Regions from separate parts of the Massilia sp. 01N417 genome, predicted to be linked through region 2. Evidence: predicted binding sites of a transcription regulator. Region 2 holds the regulator's gene; each other region holds the start of a gene.
What was found. The regulator LexA, encoded in region 2, represses DNA repair genes until DNA is damaged. The targets are predictions, from matches to a motif close to ACTGTATNNNNATACAGT.
Positions count from the first base shown of each region.

Region 1: the regulator LexA is predicted to act here: its motif matches at 2,358-2,375, upstream of AC1DOQ_RS15765 (DNA topoisomerase IV subunit B).
Region 3: the regulator LexA is predicted to act here: its motif matches at 3,996-4,013, upstream of imuA (translesion DNA synthesis-associated protein ImuA).

Region 1 covers NZ_JBFTRS010000014.1:26,501-32,000, reverse strand. Annotated here, with positions in the region: gene parC (DNA topoisomerase IV subunit A) at 1-134, opposite strand, end outside; gene AC1DOQ_RS15765 (DNA topoisomerase IV subunit B) at 228-2,228, opposite strand; gene AC1DOQ_RS15760 (gamma-glutamyl-gamma-aminobutyrate hydrolase family protein) at 2,469-3,422, shown strand; gene AC1DOQ_RS15755 (hypothetical protein) at 3,512-3,883, shown strand; gene AC1DOQ_RS15750 (ArsR/SmtB family transcription factor) at 3,896-4,573, opposite strand; gene AC1DOQ_RS15745 (NIPSNAP family protein) at 4,647-4,976, shown strand; gene AC1DOQ_RS15740 (antibiotic biosynthesis monooxygenase family protein) at 4,973-5,302, shown strand; gene AC1DOQ_RS15735 (VOC family protein) at 5,295-5,500, opposite strand, start outside.
Region 2 covers NZ_JBFTRS010000019.1:14,576-20,075, reverse strand. Annotated here, with positions in the region: gene AC1DOQ_RS19320 (replicative DNA helicase) at 1-1,077, opposite strand, end outside; gene rplI (50S ribosomal protein L9) at 1,186-1,638, opposite strand; gene rpsR (30S ribosomal protein S18) at 1,672-1,962, opposite strand; gene priB (primosomal replication protein N) at 1,982-2,266, opposite strand; gene rpsF (30S ribosomal protein S6) at 2,300-2,683, opposite strand; gene lexA (transcriptional repressor LexA) at 2,966-3,607, shown strand; gene AC1DOQ_RS19290 (tetratricopeptide repeat protein) at 3,692-4,456, opposite strand; gene AC1DOQ_RS19285 (tetratricopeptide repeat protein) at 4,548-5,351, opposite strand; gene AC1DOQ_RS19280 (cystathionine gamma-synthase family protein) at 5,434-5,500, opposite strand, start outside.
Region 3 covers NZ_JBFTRS010000006.1:159,970-165,469, forward strand. Annotated here, with positions in the region: gene AC1DOQ_RS09020 (YfgM family protein) at 1-1,200, opposite strand, end outside; gene AC1DOQ_RS09025 (hybrid sensor histidine kinase/response regulator) at 1,356-3,719, opposite strand; gene imuA (translesion DNA synthesis-associated protein ImuA) at 4,032-4,772, shown strand; gene AC1DOQ_RS09035 (Y-family DNA polymerase) at 4,702-5,500, shown strand, end outside.

The DNA.
Region 1 (5,500 bases), on a different contig from region 2:
CGGCCCTTGACGACCGAGACCGCGTAGTCCAGGTAGGCGCGCTCGGCGAAAGTGGAAAGGGTGAGCGTTTCGGCGTCGTCGCCGCCGCCACCGTCGGGTGGGTTCACTTGTTCAAAAAGGCTTGCTTGGGTCATTTTGTTTGTTCGTTTCGTTCGGCGTTCATGCGTGGGCGGAGGCCGCCCACCCTACGTAGGGTGGGCACGCCGTGCCCACGCCTTACGTGCGCATCAGATATCCGCCTCGGTTTCATTCCCGTGCTCTTCCAGCCATGCGCGGCGGGCGGCGGCTTCGCCTTTACCCATCAGCATATTGAAGCGCGCCGACGATTCGGCCAGGTTGTAGTCGCCGAAGGCCACCGGCAGCAGGCGGCGGGTATCCGGGTTCATCGTGGTTTCCCACAGCTGTTCGGCGTTCATCTCGCCCAGGCCCTTGAAGCGGGAGATGCTCCACACGCCTTCCTTCAGGCCTTCCTTCTTGAGCTTGTCCTCGATCGCCAGCAGTTCGCCGTCGTCCAGCGCGTACAGCTTCTGGATCGGCTTTTTGCCGCGCGCCGGCACGTCGACACGGTACAGCGGCGGCCGCGCGACACACACGTGGCCGTTCTTGAACAGGGCCGGGAAGTGCTTGAAGAACAAGGTCAGCAGCAGCACCTGGATGTGCGAACCGTCGACGTCCGCATCGGAGAGGATGCAGATCTTCCCGTAGCGCAGGCCGGACAGGTCGGGATTGTCGTCCGCGCTGTGCGGGTCGACGCCGATCGCCACCGCGATGTCGTGGATTTCGTTGTTGGCGAACAGGCGGTCGCGGTCGGTCTCCCAGGTGTTCAGCACCTTGCCGCGCAGCGGCAGGATGGCCTGGAATTCCTTGTCGCGGCCCATCTTGGCCGAGCCGCCCGCCGAGTCGCCCTCGACCAGGAACAGTTCGTTGCGGGTGATGTCGGTCGATTCGCAATCGGTCAGCTTGCCCGGCAGGACCGCCACGCCCGAGGACTTCTTCTTCTCGACCTTCTGCAGCGAACGCAGGCGGGATTGCGCCTGCTTGATGACCAGTTCGGCCAGCTTCTTGCCGTAGTCGACGTGCTGGTTCAGCCACAGTTCGAGCGGCGGGCGGGTGAAGGTCGACACCAGTTTCACGGCGTCGCGCGAGTTCAGGCGCTCCTTGGTCTGGCCCTGGAACTGCGGATCCAGCACCTTCGCCGACAGCACGAACGAGACGCGCGCGAACACGTCTTCCGGCAGCAGCTTGACGCCCTTCGGCAGCAGCGAGTGCATCTCGACGAAGCTCTTCACGGCGCCGAACAGGCCGTCGCGCAGGCCGGATTCGTGGGTGCCGCCGCTGACCGTCGGGATCAGGTTGACATAGGATTCGCGCACCACGGCGCCTTCCTCGGTCCAGGCCACGACCCAGGCCGCGCCTTCGCCTTCCGCGAAACCTTCATCGCCGGCTGCCGCGTATTGCGCGCCTTCGAACAGCGGGATCACGGTCTGGCCCTGGCCCACGGTCTGGGCCAGCGCTTCGGTCAGGTAGCCGCGCAGGCCTTCGTCATAGCGCCAGGTTTGCGTATCGCCGGTCTTTTCGTTGGTGAGGGTGACGGTGACGCCCGGCAGCAGCACGGCCTTCGAACGCAGCAGGCGCTGCAGCTCGGCCATCGGGATGTTCGGAGAGTCGAAGTATTTGCCGTCCGGCCAGGCAGTGACGCGGGTGCCGTTCTTCTTGCCGCCGCGCTCGGGCGGGTTGGAGCTCAGCGGCTCGACCACGTCGCCGTGTTCGAAGGCCAGCTGGTGCACGCCGTTGCCTTGCTCGTCCTTGCGCCAGACGGTGATCTCGAGGCGCTTCGACAGCGCATTGGTCACCGACACGCCGACGCCGTGCAGGCCGCCCGAGAAGGCGTAGGCGCCGCCCGAACCCTTGTCGAACTTGCCGCCCGCGTGCAGGCGCGTAAACACGATCTCGACGGTGGAGACGCCTTCCTCGGGGTGGATGCCGACCGGGATGCCGCGGCCGTCGTCCTCGACCGTGATCGAGCCGTCCGTGTTCACCGTCACGGCGATGTTCTTGCAGTGACCACCGAGCGCCTCGTCCGAGGCGTTGTCGATCACTTCCTGGATGATGTGCAGCGGGTTCTCGGTGCGCGTGTACATGCCCGGACGCTGCTTGACGGGCTCCAGTCCCTTCAGGACCCGGATGGATGATTCGCTGTAGTCGGTTGCAGTTTTCTTGGTGGCCATGCTGGATAGTTGTATGTCGAATGCCTGCGCATTCTATCTTGTCGGGCGGAAATGAGAACGCCAAACGACGCGGCAAAAGGCGCCAGTGTCGGTGCTTACGCGCTTTTTGGGAAGAGTGGCTAATGCAACACTGTATGGAAACACAGTATTTTTGCCTGTCGGGCCGAAGTTTGCAAGTGCTGGATGTGAGATTCTGTAAATGGGAATCGTGCGCGCCCATGGCAGGGCTATAGTAGTTTCATGGTAGAGGACAATGAAAACCGTGAAACTGCGGGGCCGCCGCGCGTGCCTGACCGGCGCGCGTCGGGAAATGCGTCGCGCTACCTGCGGCAGGGCGATACGCCCCTGAACCTGGCCGGCCGCGTGCTGCGCTCGCGCTGGCGTGCCCTCAGCGACCGCTTCAGCCGCGACTTCATGCACCGCACCCTGCGCATCGGCGTATCCGCCCGCATCTTCCATCCGGAACCGGGCGCCGTCGGTCTGCGCAGCAAGAACCTGCAATACCTTGAAGAATCGATCGCGCAATGGGTGATGTCGCGCGACGTGCTGGTCTTCATGGTGCCGACGGTGAACACCGGCGGTTTGCTCCATCCCAGCAACATCACCATGCGCCATTACGCGCGCCACCTGGACGGGCTGGTGCTGCAGGGCGGGGCGGACGTCTCGCCGATGACCTATGCCGAGTCGCCCACCAGGCCCGAATGGAACGGCGACCGCGCGCGCGACGTGTACGAACTGGAACTGCTGCACGAGTTCGTCGACGCCGGCAAGCCGGTGCTGGGCATCTGCCGCGGTTGCCAGCTGATCAACGTCGCCTTCGGCGGCACCCTCTACCAGGACGTCGCCACCAACGTCCCCGACGCCCTGGCGCACGTGCACGAAGACTACGACGCCCACCGCCACGCCATCGTCTTCCCGCACGGCTCTTCGCTCGGCAAGATGTTCCCCGACCAGAAGCGCCCGATCGTGAACTCCATCCACCACCAGGCCGTCAAGGACCTGGGCCGCGACATCCACGTCGAGGCGATGTCGGACCCGGACGGCATCGTCGAAGCGATCCGCTACCAGCGCGCACCCTTCGTGATGGGGCTGCAGTGGCATCCGGAATTCCACCGGGCGAAGGGGACGGAGCTGCTGGATTGCACGCCGGTGCTGGATGAGTTCTTGCGGGCTGCGCGGGAGACGCGGCTTTGACGACACCGGCTGCATGTTCCGCTTGCACGGCCGTCAAACTACCTCCATAATCTAAATGAGAATCATTCTCATAAAGCCAAGGAGGCCCAATGGACGACGATTTCCTGGACGACACCCCCGCATCCGGCACCCCCAGCACCCGCCACGCCCTCTTGATCGCGGCCTTGCTGCACCTGATGTCCCAGTACACGATACGCAGCGCCGCAGCCTGCCGGCCCGGCGACCCGCGCAATCCCGACGACGAAGGCCCCTGCGTCAAGCTGGCCGCCGTGATCGAGCGTCACCTCGACGCCCTGGCGCGCTTGCCGGATGCCGAGCCGGTGCTGCGCGCCACTTGCGAGCAGCTGCGGGTGAAATGGGAAGACCTGGTCGACAGCCGCATGCCGGCGCCAGCCAGGCGGCCGCTGTTGTCGCGCATCCTGCGCCCGGGAATGTTCAAGACGCCGGCGCCGGCTACCTGAACCGGCGAGCGTTCATTCCAGCCAGGCGCGCAAGGCCGCTTCGCCGTCCGGCGTAAAAGCCAGCACGCGCGAGTCCGGCACGCGCCTGGCCCAGCCCAGTTGCTGGAAGCGGTCGAGGAGTTGCGTGCCGAGCTGGCCGGCCAGGTGATGGCGGCGTTCGCTCCAGTCCAGGCAGGTGCGGCAAAAGGGGCGGCGCGATGCCGGCAGTTTGTCGGGATCGATGTCGAGGGCCCCCACCGCGCCGCGGCCCGCATCGGTCAGATTGATGCCATCGGCGCCGAGTGCAAATGCGCCGCGCTGCGCCAGGCGCTCGTACATCAACACGCCCAGTTCGCCGGCCAGGTGGTCATAGCAGACCCTGGCCTTGCGCAGCGCCGGTTCGCGCGGACTGGAACGCACCCGCACGGCACCGGTGCCGAAGGCCACGCCCATCAGCGATTCCAGCAAGTGCGCGACCTCGGCATCGGCGATGCGGAAGTAGCGGTGCCGGCCCTGCGCCTCGACGGACAGCAGGCCGGCATCCTGCAGCTTGGCCAGGTGGGCGCTGATGGTCTGGCGCGTGACGCCGGCGGCGTCCGCCAGTTCGGTTGCGGTCAGCGCCATGCCGCTCATCAGGACCGTGAGCACTTCGGCGCGCGCATGGTCGCCGATCATGGCGGCGATATTCGTGATGTTCGGTCCGTCCCTCATGCTTCGATGCTAACCGAAGCATCCGCACATGGCAAAGGACTACAGTGCTTTCATCCATGACGAGGGAGACCAAATGATTACCTGCTTCATCCGTTACGAAATCGACTCCATCCAGAAAGAGGCTTTCCGTCGCTACGCGGAAAATTGGGGCCGCATCATTCCGCGCCTGGGCGGACGCCTGCTCGGCTACTTCCTGCCGCACGAGGGCACGAACTACGAGGCCTGGGGCCTGGTCGGTTTCGACAGCCTGGCCGCCTACGAAGCCTATCGCGCCCGCCTGCGACAGGATGAGGAAGCATGCGCCAACTTCGCTTTCGCACGCGAAAGCCGGTTCATCCTGCGCGAGGAACGGACCTTCACCGAACTGGTGGAAGGGACTTTCCGGCCGGAGCCGCAGCGATGATCGCCGTGATCTTCGAAGTCGAGCCGGACCCGGCGCACCGCCAGGAATATCTCGATACCGCGGCAGCGCTGCGCGCCGGGCTGGAGGCCATCGACGGCTTCATTTCGGTGGAGCGCTTCGAATCTTTGAGCCGGCCGGGCAGGCTGCTGTCGCTGTCGTTCTGGCGCGACGAAGAGGCGGTGAGGCGCTGGCGCACCCAGGCCGCGCACCGGAAAGCGCAGGCGCGCGGACGGCAGGGCATGTTCCGCGGCTACCGCCTGCGCGTGGCCGAGGTCGTGCGCGACTACGGCTTGCACGACCGCGGGCAAGTACCCTCGCTTACTTAGGACGATAGATGGCGCAGAGCTTGTGGCCGTCGGGATCGCGGACGTAGGCGAGGTACATTTTCCCGATGCTGCCTTCGCGCAGGCCCGGCGGCTCTTCGATCGAGGTACCGCCCAGCGCGACCGCGGTATCGTGGAACTTCTGCACCTGTTCCGGCGAATCGCATTTGAAGCCGATGGTGCCGCCGTTGGCAAAGGTGG
Region 2 (5,500 bases):
CAGGCCCTTCAGGCTACGCGAAATTTCAGAAATTTCCGAAGCACGGTTGTCGCCCGGCTTCGAACCCTGCATCAGCTGCAGGTAGTCGACGATGATCAGGCCGAGCTTGCCACATTGGCGCGCCAGGCGGCGCGCACGGGCGCGCATCTCGATCGGATTCAGCGCCGGCGTCTCGTCGATGAAGATCTGGGCGTCGTTCATCTTCTGGATCGCATGCGTCAGGCGCGGCCAGTCCTCGTCGATCAGCTTGCCGGTACGCAGGCGGTGCTGGTCGAGCTGGCCGATCGAGCCCAGCATACGCATGGCGAGCTGGGTGCCGCCCATCTCCATCGAGAAGATCGCGACCGGCAGGCCGGCCTCGACCGCGACGGCCTCGCCGATGTTGACCGAGAACGCCGTCTTGCCCATCGAGGGACGGCCGGCGACGATGACCAGGTCGCCCGGCTGCAGGCCGGAGGTCATCTTGTCGAGGTCGATGAAGCCGGTCGGGACGCCGGTGATCTCGCCCTGGTTTTCGCGCGAGTAGAGTTCGTCGATGCGCTCGACCACCTGGGTCAGCAGCGGCTGCACCGGCAGCCAGCCCTGGGCGCCGCGGGCGCCCTGCTCGGCGATCGCGAAGATGCGCGATTCGGCTTCGTCGAGGATCTGCTTGACCTCGGCGCCCTGGGGATTGAAGGCCTTGGCCGAGACTTCGTCGGCCACGGTGATGAGCTGGCGCAGCACGCCGCGGTCGCGGACGATCTCGGCGTATCGGCGGATGTTGGCAGCGGATGGCGTATTTTGCGCCATGGCGTTGAGGTACTGCAGCCCGCCCACTTCCTCGGCCTTGCCGAGCTGGACGAGCGACTCGTACACGGTGATCACGTCGGCAGGTTTGCCAGCATTGATCAGGCGGACCATCTGTTCGAAGATGATCCGGTGGTCGTAGCGGTAAAAGTCCTCCGCATGCATGAAATCGGCAATGCGGTCCCACGCCGCGTTATCGCGCAGCAGGCCGCCGATGACGGACTGTTCTGCTTCGATGGAATGCGGGGGAATGCGGAGCGACTCGATCTGCGGGTCTGCTGGGGTGTTCATGGCCGACATTATACCGTTTCCGCACTGCCGACTGAAATCATTGGTGATTTTTCACGCATAAAAAAAGCCGGGCGAACCCGGCTTTTTCATTCTTGCAACAGCTATTGCTTAGGCAGCTTCGCCAACCACGGCAACCGTCACGTCAACGACGACGTCGGTGTGCAGGGCGACGGCAACCGGGTGCTCGCCGGTGGTCTTCAGCGGGCCGGTCGGCATGCGCACGTTGGCCTTTTCGACGGCGAAACCTTGCTTGCTCAGGGCTTCAGCGATGTCGAAGTTGGTCACGGAACCGAACAGACGGCCGTCCACGCCAGCTTTCTGGGCGATGGTGATGGTCATGCCGTTCAGCTTGTCGCCCTGGCCTTGAGCGGCTGCCAGTTTCTCGGCGGCTGCTTTTTCCAGTTCGGCGCGCTTGACTTCGAACTCGGCCACGGCCGATTCGGTTGCACGGCGGGCTTTCTTTTGCGGGATCAGGAAGTTACGTGCGTAACCGTCCTTGACCTTGACGACGTCGCCCAGGTTGCCGACGTTGACGACTTTTTCCAGCAGGATGACTTGCATATTATTCTCCAGTATACGTGTCGTGACCGACGATTAAGCGTTGTGCAGGTCGGTGTACGGCAGCAGGGCCAGGTAGCGGGCGCGCTTGATGGCGGTGTCCACTTGGCGCTGGTAGTGCGCCTTGGTACCGGTCAGGCGTGCCGGCATGATCTTGCCGTTTTCCTGGACGAAATCCTTCAGGGTGTCGACGTCTTTGTAGTCAACCTGTTCCACGCCTGCAGCGGTGAAGCGGCAGAACTTCTTGCGCTTGAACAGCGGGTTCTGCTGTTTGCGCTTCAGTTTTTCCTTGGCTTTGTTTTTGTCGAATTTTTTACCGAATGCCATTTTAGGCTCCTGTATCTATCTAAATGAAATCAATGATGTGAAACACCAGGGCTTTGCTGTTGCGGTTCTTCCTGGCCATGAACCCGCGAAACTCGTAGACCGCACCGAGTTCGGCGTCGGCAAATCGCTTCGAAACATCGCCCGCGGCCAGCGCGGACATCTCGAATTCGACCTGCCTGGCAATCCCCGCTTCCACCTGCTGCGATCCATGTTGCAGGATGCCGCTGACGATCGGGATGCCGGCCGGGGTATAGCGCAGGGCATCGCGTTCCGCGATGCTTGCGACCAGCAACAGCTCGTTCACTGCCCTTGCGCGCTTCTTTCTTAAGATTAAGAATTAAGCGGCTGCGGCCGGAGCAGCTGCCTGCTCGGCGCGATGGCTCTTGGCTGCGTCTTCGCGCTGCACCGATTTCATCATCGGCGACGGCGCGGTTTCGGCCTTCTTCATCTTGACGGTCAGGTGACGCAGCACGGCATCATTGAATTTGAATGCGGTTTCCAGCTCGACCAGGGTCTCGTTGTCGCACTCGATGTTCATGCAGATGTAGTGTGCCTTCGGCAGCTTCTGGATCTGGTAAGCCATTTGACGGCGGCCCCAGTCTTCGACGCGGTGGATGTTACCGCCGCGCGAGGTGACCGTGGTCTTGTAGCGCTCGATCATCGCCGGAACCTGCTCGCTCTGGTCCGGGTGGACGATAAACACGATTTCATAATGACGCATGCAACACTCCTTAAGGACGTTTAAACAAATGCCCACCTCGGCGTCAAGACGAGTGTGGGAAGGGAAAGCCCGACATTATAACCGTAAAAACGTCAAGAGCTCAATCGCCGTTTTACGGCCGCTCGGCGGCCCGGTTCGCCGCATGGGTATCGGCTGTGCCCGGCAGGCAAAAAAAACCGGCAAATCGCACGGATTCCCCTTGCGTCCGGCGCAATACTGTACAAAAATACAGGGTATCGGGTTCGCCCCGCACTACCGCTCACCTACGAATTAATCTTTGACATGCTCAAGCTCACCGCACGGCAAGAACAGATCCTCAACCTGATCAAGGAAGCGATCGACAACACCGGTTTCCCGCCGACCCGCGCCGAAATCGCGCAGGAGCTGGGTTTCCGCTCGGCCAATGCGGCCGAAGAACACCTGCAAGCCCTGGCGCGCAAGGGCGCGATCGAAATTTCTCCCGGCACTTCGCGCGGCATCCGCCTGGTCGGCGCCGCAGCCGATGCCGCGCCGGTACCGGCAGTCCCGGCCGCCCTGCTGATGTCGCTGCCGCTGGTCGGCCGCGTCGCCGCCGGTTCGCCGATCCTGGCCCAGGAACACGTCGAGGCCACCTACTCGGTCGACCCGGCCATGTTTTCGAGCAAGCCCGACTTCCTGCTGAAGGTCAAGGGCTGGTCGATGCGCGACGCCGGCATCTGCGATGGCGACTTCCTGGCCGTCAAGAAAGTGGATTCGGCCAAGAACGGCCAGATCGTGGTCGCCCGCATCGGCGATGAAGTCACCGTCAAGCGCTACCGCAAGAGCGGCGGCACCATCGAACTGCTGCCGGAAAACCCGGACTTCTCCGTCATCACGGTCGATCCGCACACCGACGAGTTCGCGCTCGAAGGCCTGGCCGTCGGCCTGCTGCGATCGTGGCACTGATCCTGCACTAAGTTTTGCCACTTGGCAAAATAAAACGCCCCGCCCGGCTTGCGCCGGCGGGGCGTTCTTCATTCGGCGGACGGCTTACTTCGTGCCTGCGCCGTTATAGTTGTTCTTGCGCGCTTCCAGGTCCTTCTCGCGCTCGGGCGTCGGCCCGCTCTTGACGATTTCGTTGTGCTGGCTGACATAGGCGTCGGTGGCGTCGCGCCACACCGTGAAGTCGGCCACGACCATCCTGGCGCTGATCCTGGCGTCCTCCGACAGCCCTTCCTGCACCGCGTCGAGGTGCTTGCTTGCCGTCTCGTATTCGGCCTTGGTCATCAATTTACGGACGTCCTCGGGAATCCGCTTGTTCAGCGGGGTGACGGCATTCAGGTGTTCGGCGTAGCGGTTGTAGCAATCCTGCCAGGCCTTCATCTTCGCGCTGTAGCGGTCGATCTCCTCGGTCTGGCGCGAGACCGCCGGGAAGCGCGGCGCCGGGCAGCGGTACTCGTCGGTGCGGACGTCGGAGCCGTCGTATTTCGTCATCCAGTAGTCGATGTCGGCGCGGCGGACCTCGCGCTGCTTCATCATCTCGAGCGAGGCGATGGCGACGGCATTGCCCTTGGCGGCCGCCTTGCGGAACCAGCCGGCGGCCTTGTCCATGTCGACGGCGCCGGCTTCGCCGTAAAAATACATTTCGCCGAGATGCTGCTGGGCCGTGACGTTGCCGGCATTCGCCAGTTTGGTGTACTTCTGCAGGGCTTCTGGATAGGCCTTCTTGGCGAACAGGGCGTCCGCATCGGCCAGCTCGTCGGCACGGACGGTACCGGCCGCCAGCAGTGCGACGCATAACAGGAGTGTCTTCATGGAAAAGAGCTGTGAAGCAAGGCTGTGAAAAAGAAATTTATCATACCCCCACAGCCCTGCCAGCTCAACAAGCCTTGCTTGTTGCCCCCGCCTATTTGCCGGTCGAAGCAGGCTTGGCAAAGGTGGCGCCCTGCGTGACCCTGCGGTTGTATTCGTTGCTGGCGTCGGCCGCGCGCCGGTTCTCGACGTCGAGCTGGCGCTTGTTCGCCTCGCTCTTGGCATTCGATTCCGCCACGAAGGACTGGGTTGCCGTGTACCAGGCGTCGCGCTCCGAGGTGAAGTTCAGCGCCTCGGCCTGGCGGCGGGTGACCACGGCCACCGTGACGTCATCGATGCGGGAGGCGGCCTGCTCGGCTTCGTGCGGGCTCATCAGCTTGAGGATGTCGGCCGGGATGCGCTTGACGCCCGGCGGCGCCTGGTTCACGCCGGCCACGAAGTCGTTGTAGCAGGTTTCCCATTGGGCGATCTCGGCGCTGACCCGGTTGATTTCCTCATTCGTCTTCGACACCTGCGGGATCTTCGGCATCGGGCAGGCGTATTTGCCGGTCACCAGGTCATCGCCCTTGTAGCCGGTCCAGTAAGCCAGGTCGCCGGCACGCTGTTCGCGCTCCTTGAGCACCGCCAGCGACTCCTTCGCGCCGCCGTGGCCGGAGGCGGCCGCCTTCTGCAGCCAGGCCTGCGACTTGCCCATGTCGACCGCCGTGCCGTCGCCATACCAGTACATCTCGCCCAGGCGGAACTGCGCTTCGGCATTGCCGGCATTCGCCAGCTTCGTGTAGATCGGCAAGGCCTTGTCGTATTCCTTGGCGCGCAAGGCTTTTTCGGCATCGCCGAGATCGTCGGCCCAGGCCATCCCGGCGGCCAGCATCAGCACTGCAAAAGCAAGTCGTTTCATCGTCTCTCTCCAAATGATTGGTGAGGCCGATCATAGACTTGCCTTTGTATTATGACAATTCGCTATGGATAAAATGCCGGGCTCAGCCGGCCAGCGCGTTGCCGAAGTCGGCCAGCAGGTCGGCCGTATCCTCGATGCCCACCGACACC
Region 3 (5,500 bases), on a different contig from region 2:
GGAGGGCAGCGGCTCCTGGCGCAATGCGTCCCAGCGCTGCAGGCGGAGCAGGGTCAGCATCGGCAGGCTGCGCAGGTATTCGTGATACGTGTTGTCGCCCTTGGCGCGCAGGGCGAGTGCGCGCGCGGTGGACAGCGCCAGGTCGCCGCGTCCCTCCATCAGCGCTGCATACCATTGGAAGTGCAGATTGTGGCCGCGCCAGTCCTTGCTGACCGAAAAATTCTGGCGCTTCAATTCCAGTTCCATGGCCGCATCGGCGGCGACGGCCGCCTGGTTGACGCGGGTGGCGTCGGCATAGCGGCCCAGGTGGGCGTAAGTGTGGGCCGGCATGTGCAGCAAGTGCGGCGACTTGGGAGCCAGCGCGCCAAGCCGGTCGGCCGCCGCCTCGGCGCGCCGGGCCACCGGCACCGCATCGACCGCGTGGATCATGTAGTGGTTCAGGCCGACGTGCCGGGGATGCAGCACCAGGCCTTGTTCGAGCATGCCGGCCAGCTCGCCAACGCGGCCGGCCGGCTGGCCGGTGCGCCGGTCCCACCAGTCGTCGCGCGTGGCCACCAGCTCGGCTTCGGCGTAGATGGACAGGATATCCGGGTCGCCGGGAAAGCGCGCAACCAGCTGGCGCATGCGCTCGGCATAGACGATGTCGAGTGGATCGGCGCGTTTCGACCCGGCCGCCCCGCAGATGTCCGCCTGGATCGCGGCTTCGGCGCGGGCGCCGCGGTCCGTGCCCGAGTTCATCCCATACCGCACGGCGAGCGCATCGATCAGCGCCCGGTCGTGTTCCGAGCTGCCGGCGCTGTGCTTGACGGCGTAGTCCACATAACGCAGCGCCTCGCGCAGATCGTGGCGGTCGGTATCGTTGATGTTCGGTCCCATCTGATAAGCCACGCCCCAGGCGCACAGCGCGCAATCGGGGTCTTGCGCCAGCGCGGCCTTGAAGGAGCGGATGGCTTCGGCCTCGTTGAAGGCGTAGACCTGGGCCATGCCCTGCGTGAACAGGCGGCGCGCGGCTTCGTTGGCCTTGGAGGGCTGCATGCCGTCCACGCCGAAACCGTCGATGACCGGCGCAGTGGCCATGCTGTCGGGCCGCCACTGCAGCGTCGAACAGGCTGCGATCACGGACAGCGCGAGAGCCACGGTGGAGCAGCGCCGCACGATGGCGCTGGTGCGAGCGGAGCGACGGGCGAGGGGTGAGCGCATAGCGACTGCCTCCGAAATGGCGGGGTTGCCAAAAAGCTATGTTACACCTATCCGCAGCCAGTCAGTTCAGGATTTTTGCGCAAGGCCAGAGAGTCCGGCTCAAAAGCAAGCTCGTTCTGCTTCCGGCCGGGAGCAGGGCGACCGGGCCAGTTCGCTCACGGCGCCGACGCGTGAACTGCGTGGCTGAACCGCGCCGACAGCACGTGCTGGACTTTGCCGATGTCGACCGGCTTGGTAAGGTGGTGGTCGAAACCCGCCTCGAGGCTGCGCGCCTGATCGGCCGCGCTGCCCCAGCCGGTGAGCGCCACCAGCAGGCGGGCCTGTGCGCCCGGCAAGGCCCGCAACACAGCCGCGGTCTCGTAGCCATTCATGCCCGGCATCCCGATGTCGAGGAACACCACCGCAGGGTCATGCCGCTTCACCATCTCTATCGCTGTCTGTCCGTCATACGCGAGGAGTACCTCGTGGCCGCCCATGTCCAAGACCATGGCCATGGTCTCGGCGGCGTCGCGGTTATCGTCGACGATCAGCACCCTGTGCCGCTCGATGGCGCCCGGATCCGAAGACGCCGCGACCTCGACCGTCTCCAGCGTGTCCGCACGCGGCAACCAAATGCGGAACAGGCTGCCGGCGCCCGCGCCGGCGCTCTCGGCGACGATGCGGCCGCCGTGCATCTCGACCAAGCTCTTGACGACGCTCAGGCCGATGCCCAGTCCGCCCTGCGCATGGGCCTGGTGCACCTGCGCGAACCGGTCGAACACGTGTTCCAGCATGTCCGGCGGGATGCCGATACCCGTGTCGGACACCTCGATGAGCAGCATGTCCGGCTGAGTGGCCTCGCTACCGCGTAGCGTCACGCGGCCTCCGCGTGGCGTGTACTTCGCCGCGTTGTTAAGCAGGTTGCCCATCACCTGCACCAGCCGGGTCGGGTCACCCGAGACCCGCAGCGCCGGATTGACACCGTCCCAAACCACCTCATGGTCCTGGGCCTGGAGCAGCGGTTGCACGCTCTCCAGCGCTTGTTCGAGCACGGAATGCAGCGAAAGCGGTTCCTGCCGCAGCAGGACCTTGCCCTGCCGGATGCGGGCGACGTCGAGCAGGTCGTCGATCAAGTGCACCATGTGATCGAGTTGGCGTTGCATGATGCCCAGCACCTGCTCCGTATGGCTCGACGGGCCGCCTTTGGTGTTTTGCAGCAGGTGCAGCCCGGTGCGCAAGGGTGCGAGGGGGTTGCGCAACTCGTGCGCGAGCGTGGCCAGGAAGTCGTCCTTCTGGCGATCGGCAAGCTTGAGCGCCTCGCGCGCGCGTACGTACTCGGTAATGTCGACACAAGCACCGGTCATCGTCTTCGCGCGGCCCGTCGCGTCGAGAAAAGTCCGGCCACGATCGTACAGCCAGTGCATCGAACCGTCCGGGTACACGACCCGGAACTCCATCTCGAAATCGTCACCGCGATCGCGGCAGCGCTCGCAGCGGCGGATCACCTCGGCGCGGTCGTCCGGATGAACCAGCGCGATGAACTGGTCGAGGCTACGCACGGCCTCCCCGGGGCGCAGGCCGAACAGGCGGTCGAGCGCGTCGTCCCAGGTGAGCCGGTTGTCCTGAATGTTCCAATGGAAGGTGCCGGTGTGGCTGGCTTCCAGGGCGATCTCCAGCGCCAGCTCGGTGGTCTTGCGGCTGGTGATGTCCATGGCCGTGCCGTTCGCGCGCGCACAGCGGCCGGTGTCGTCGAAGAGTCCGCGTCCCTTGGCCGCGATCCAGCGCACCTGGCCGTCGTCACGGCCCACCGCACGATACTCGACGTTGTAAAGCGCGCGCTGCTGCGGATCGCATGCCGCTGCGAATGCGCGGGCCACTTCCGCCCGGTCGTCCGGATGCAGTCCCGCGTAGAAGTCGTCGAGCGAAAGCGGCTCATCGGTCGTGATGCCGAACATGCTGCGCAGCCGCGGTTGCCAGATCATGCTGCCCTCGGGCACGTTCACATCCCAGAACGCGATCTCGGAAGCGTCCGTGGCCAGACGCAGGCGTTCTTCGCTCTCGGCCAGGGCCTGTTGCGCCGCGCTCGCGGCGCGTGCGTTGTCCGCGAGTTTCACCGTCGAGGTGGTTTCGATCGCTACGCAGAAGATGCCCGCGACCTGCCCGTCGTCGTCCAGCAAGGGCGTGTAGGTGAAGCTGAAATAGTGCGGACCTTGCGTCTCGCGGGCGGCCAGCTGGAACGGCTTGTTCTCGAATGACAGCGACTCGCCGCGCATGACAATCTCGTTCAACGGCCGTAGTTCGTCCCAGATCTCGCTCCAGACGTCGGCCATCGGATGGCCGAGCGCATCGGGATGTTTGTCGCCGAGGATCGGGATATAGCCGTCGTTATAGAGAGAGATGTAGCTCGGACCCCAGCTGATGAACATGGGCTGCTGCGCGCGCAGGATCAGGCTCACGGCCGTCTTCAAGGACAGAGGCCATGATTCCAGTGTGCCGAGCGGCGTCGTCGACCAGTCGTGGCAACGGATCAGTGCGCCCATAGCGCCACCACCGCGCAAATGCGCTTGGTCAGGAGGGTCGATCATCGGCATGGCTCAATATGGCGGCGGCGTAGGAGCGATTCGCGCGGCTTGCTTGGGTTAGTGTGGAAACTCGGCTGGCATACCGGGCGCCTTGCCCAGGCGTTGCGTATGTAACCCTATTTTTCAGTTTACTGACAAAGGTTGATTATGTCTATTAACCAATGTGCTTGAAATACTTCGAATTCAGACGCGCGTTCCAAAAGATAAACCTTGCCAAAACCTGAAGAGACTAGTACTGTATAAACATACAGTATTTCTTCGCATCACCCTATGATCAACTGCTCAGATTCCACCTCAGCAGCGCCGGAATCCTTGCATCCGTCGCTCTGGCGCGCCTCGCAGCTGGCGCGTTCATCGACCCGCTGCGTGGACACCGGCCACGCGGCCCTGTCGGCGCAGCTGCCGGGCGGCGGCTGGCCGGCCGGCGCCCTGGTCGACCTGCTGCTGCAGCAACCCGGCATCGGCGAGATGCGCCTGCTGCGTCCGGCCCTGGCGGAGGTGGCGGCGCGCCGCATCGTGCTGCTGCAGCCGCCCCATCCGCCGCAGGCGCTGGCCCTGGCCGCGCTGGGCGTGCCGCCTTCGCAGCTGATCTGGTTGCGCACCAGCCGCATGGCCGATGCGCTGTGGGCGGCCGAACAGGTGCTGCGCAGCGGCAGTTGCGGTGCGCTGCTGTTCTGGCCGGGCTTCGATCGGCAGAGCCAGGTGCGCGGCGACAGCCTGCGCCGCCTGCACCTGGCGGCGCAGGGCGGCGAGACCCTGTTCTTCATGATGCGCCCGCTGGCTTCCCGGCAGGATGCCTCGCCCGCGCCGCTGCGCCTGGCGCTGCGGCCCCAGGCCGGCGGCCTCGAGATCGACTTCGTCAAGCGCCGGGGGCCGCAGCGCGATGCGCCGCTGTTCCTGCCGCTTTCCTCCCACCTGGTACAAACTCAACCGCAACGTCATGCGCCTGTGGATCGGCCTGTCACTGCCCCGGCTACCGCTCGAGGTCTTCAGTCCCAGCTGGTGCACTGACGCCGGCAGCGTCGTGCTCGAGCAGGAGCGCGTACTGGCGATGTCCGGCATGGCGCGCGCCGCCGGCGTACAGCCCGGCATGCGCCGCGGCGGCGTGCTGATGCTGATGCCCGAGGCCAGGGTCCACGAACGTTCGCCGCCGCGCGAAGCCGAGGCCCTGTATGCGGTGGCGCTGGCGATGCTGCAGTACACCCCGCAGGTGGCCGAGGCCGAGGAGGGGACCTTGCTGATGGACGTCGGCGCCAGCCTGCGCCTGTTCGGCGGCGTGCGCGCACTGTGCCGGCGCGTGCGCGCGGACGTGCGTGCGCTGGGCTTCACGGCCTCGCTCGCCTGCGCCCCGACCGCGCGCGGCGCCTGGCTGCTGGCGCGGGCCGGCGGGCATGCCGGCGGCGCGCACGGGAGCAGCCGCCGCACGCTCAAGATGCCGACCCTGGTGCGCCGCCTCGACCTGCTGGATCTGCTGCTGGCGCCGCCGGCGCGGCCTTTCGCGGCCTGGTTCGAAGGCATCGGCTGCGCCAGCCTGGGCGAGTTGCGGCGCCTGCCGCGTCCCGGCCTGCAGCGGCGCTGCGGACGCCCGCTGCTCGACCTGCTGGACGCCGCCTACGGCCTGAGTCCGGAACTGCACGAGTGGATCGCCGCCCCCGAAACCTTTGCCGCACGCATCGAACTGTTCGACCGCATCGACGATGCCGAACTGCTGCTGGCGGGCGCCCGCCGCCTGCTGTTGC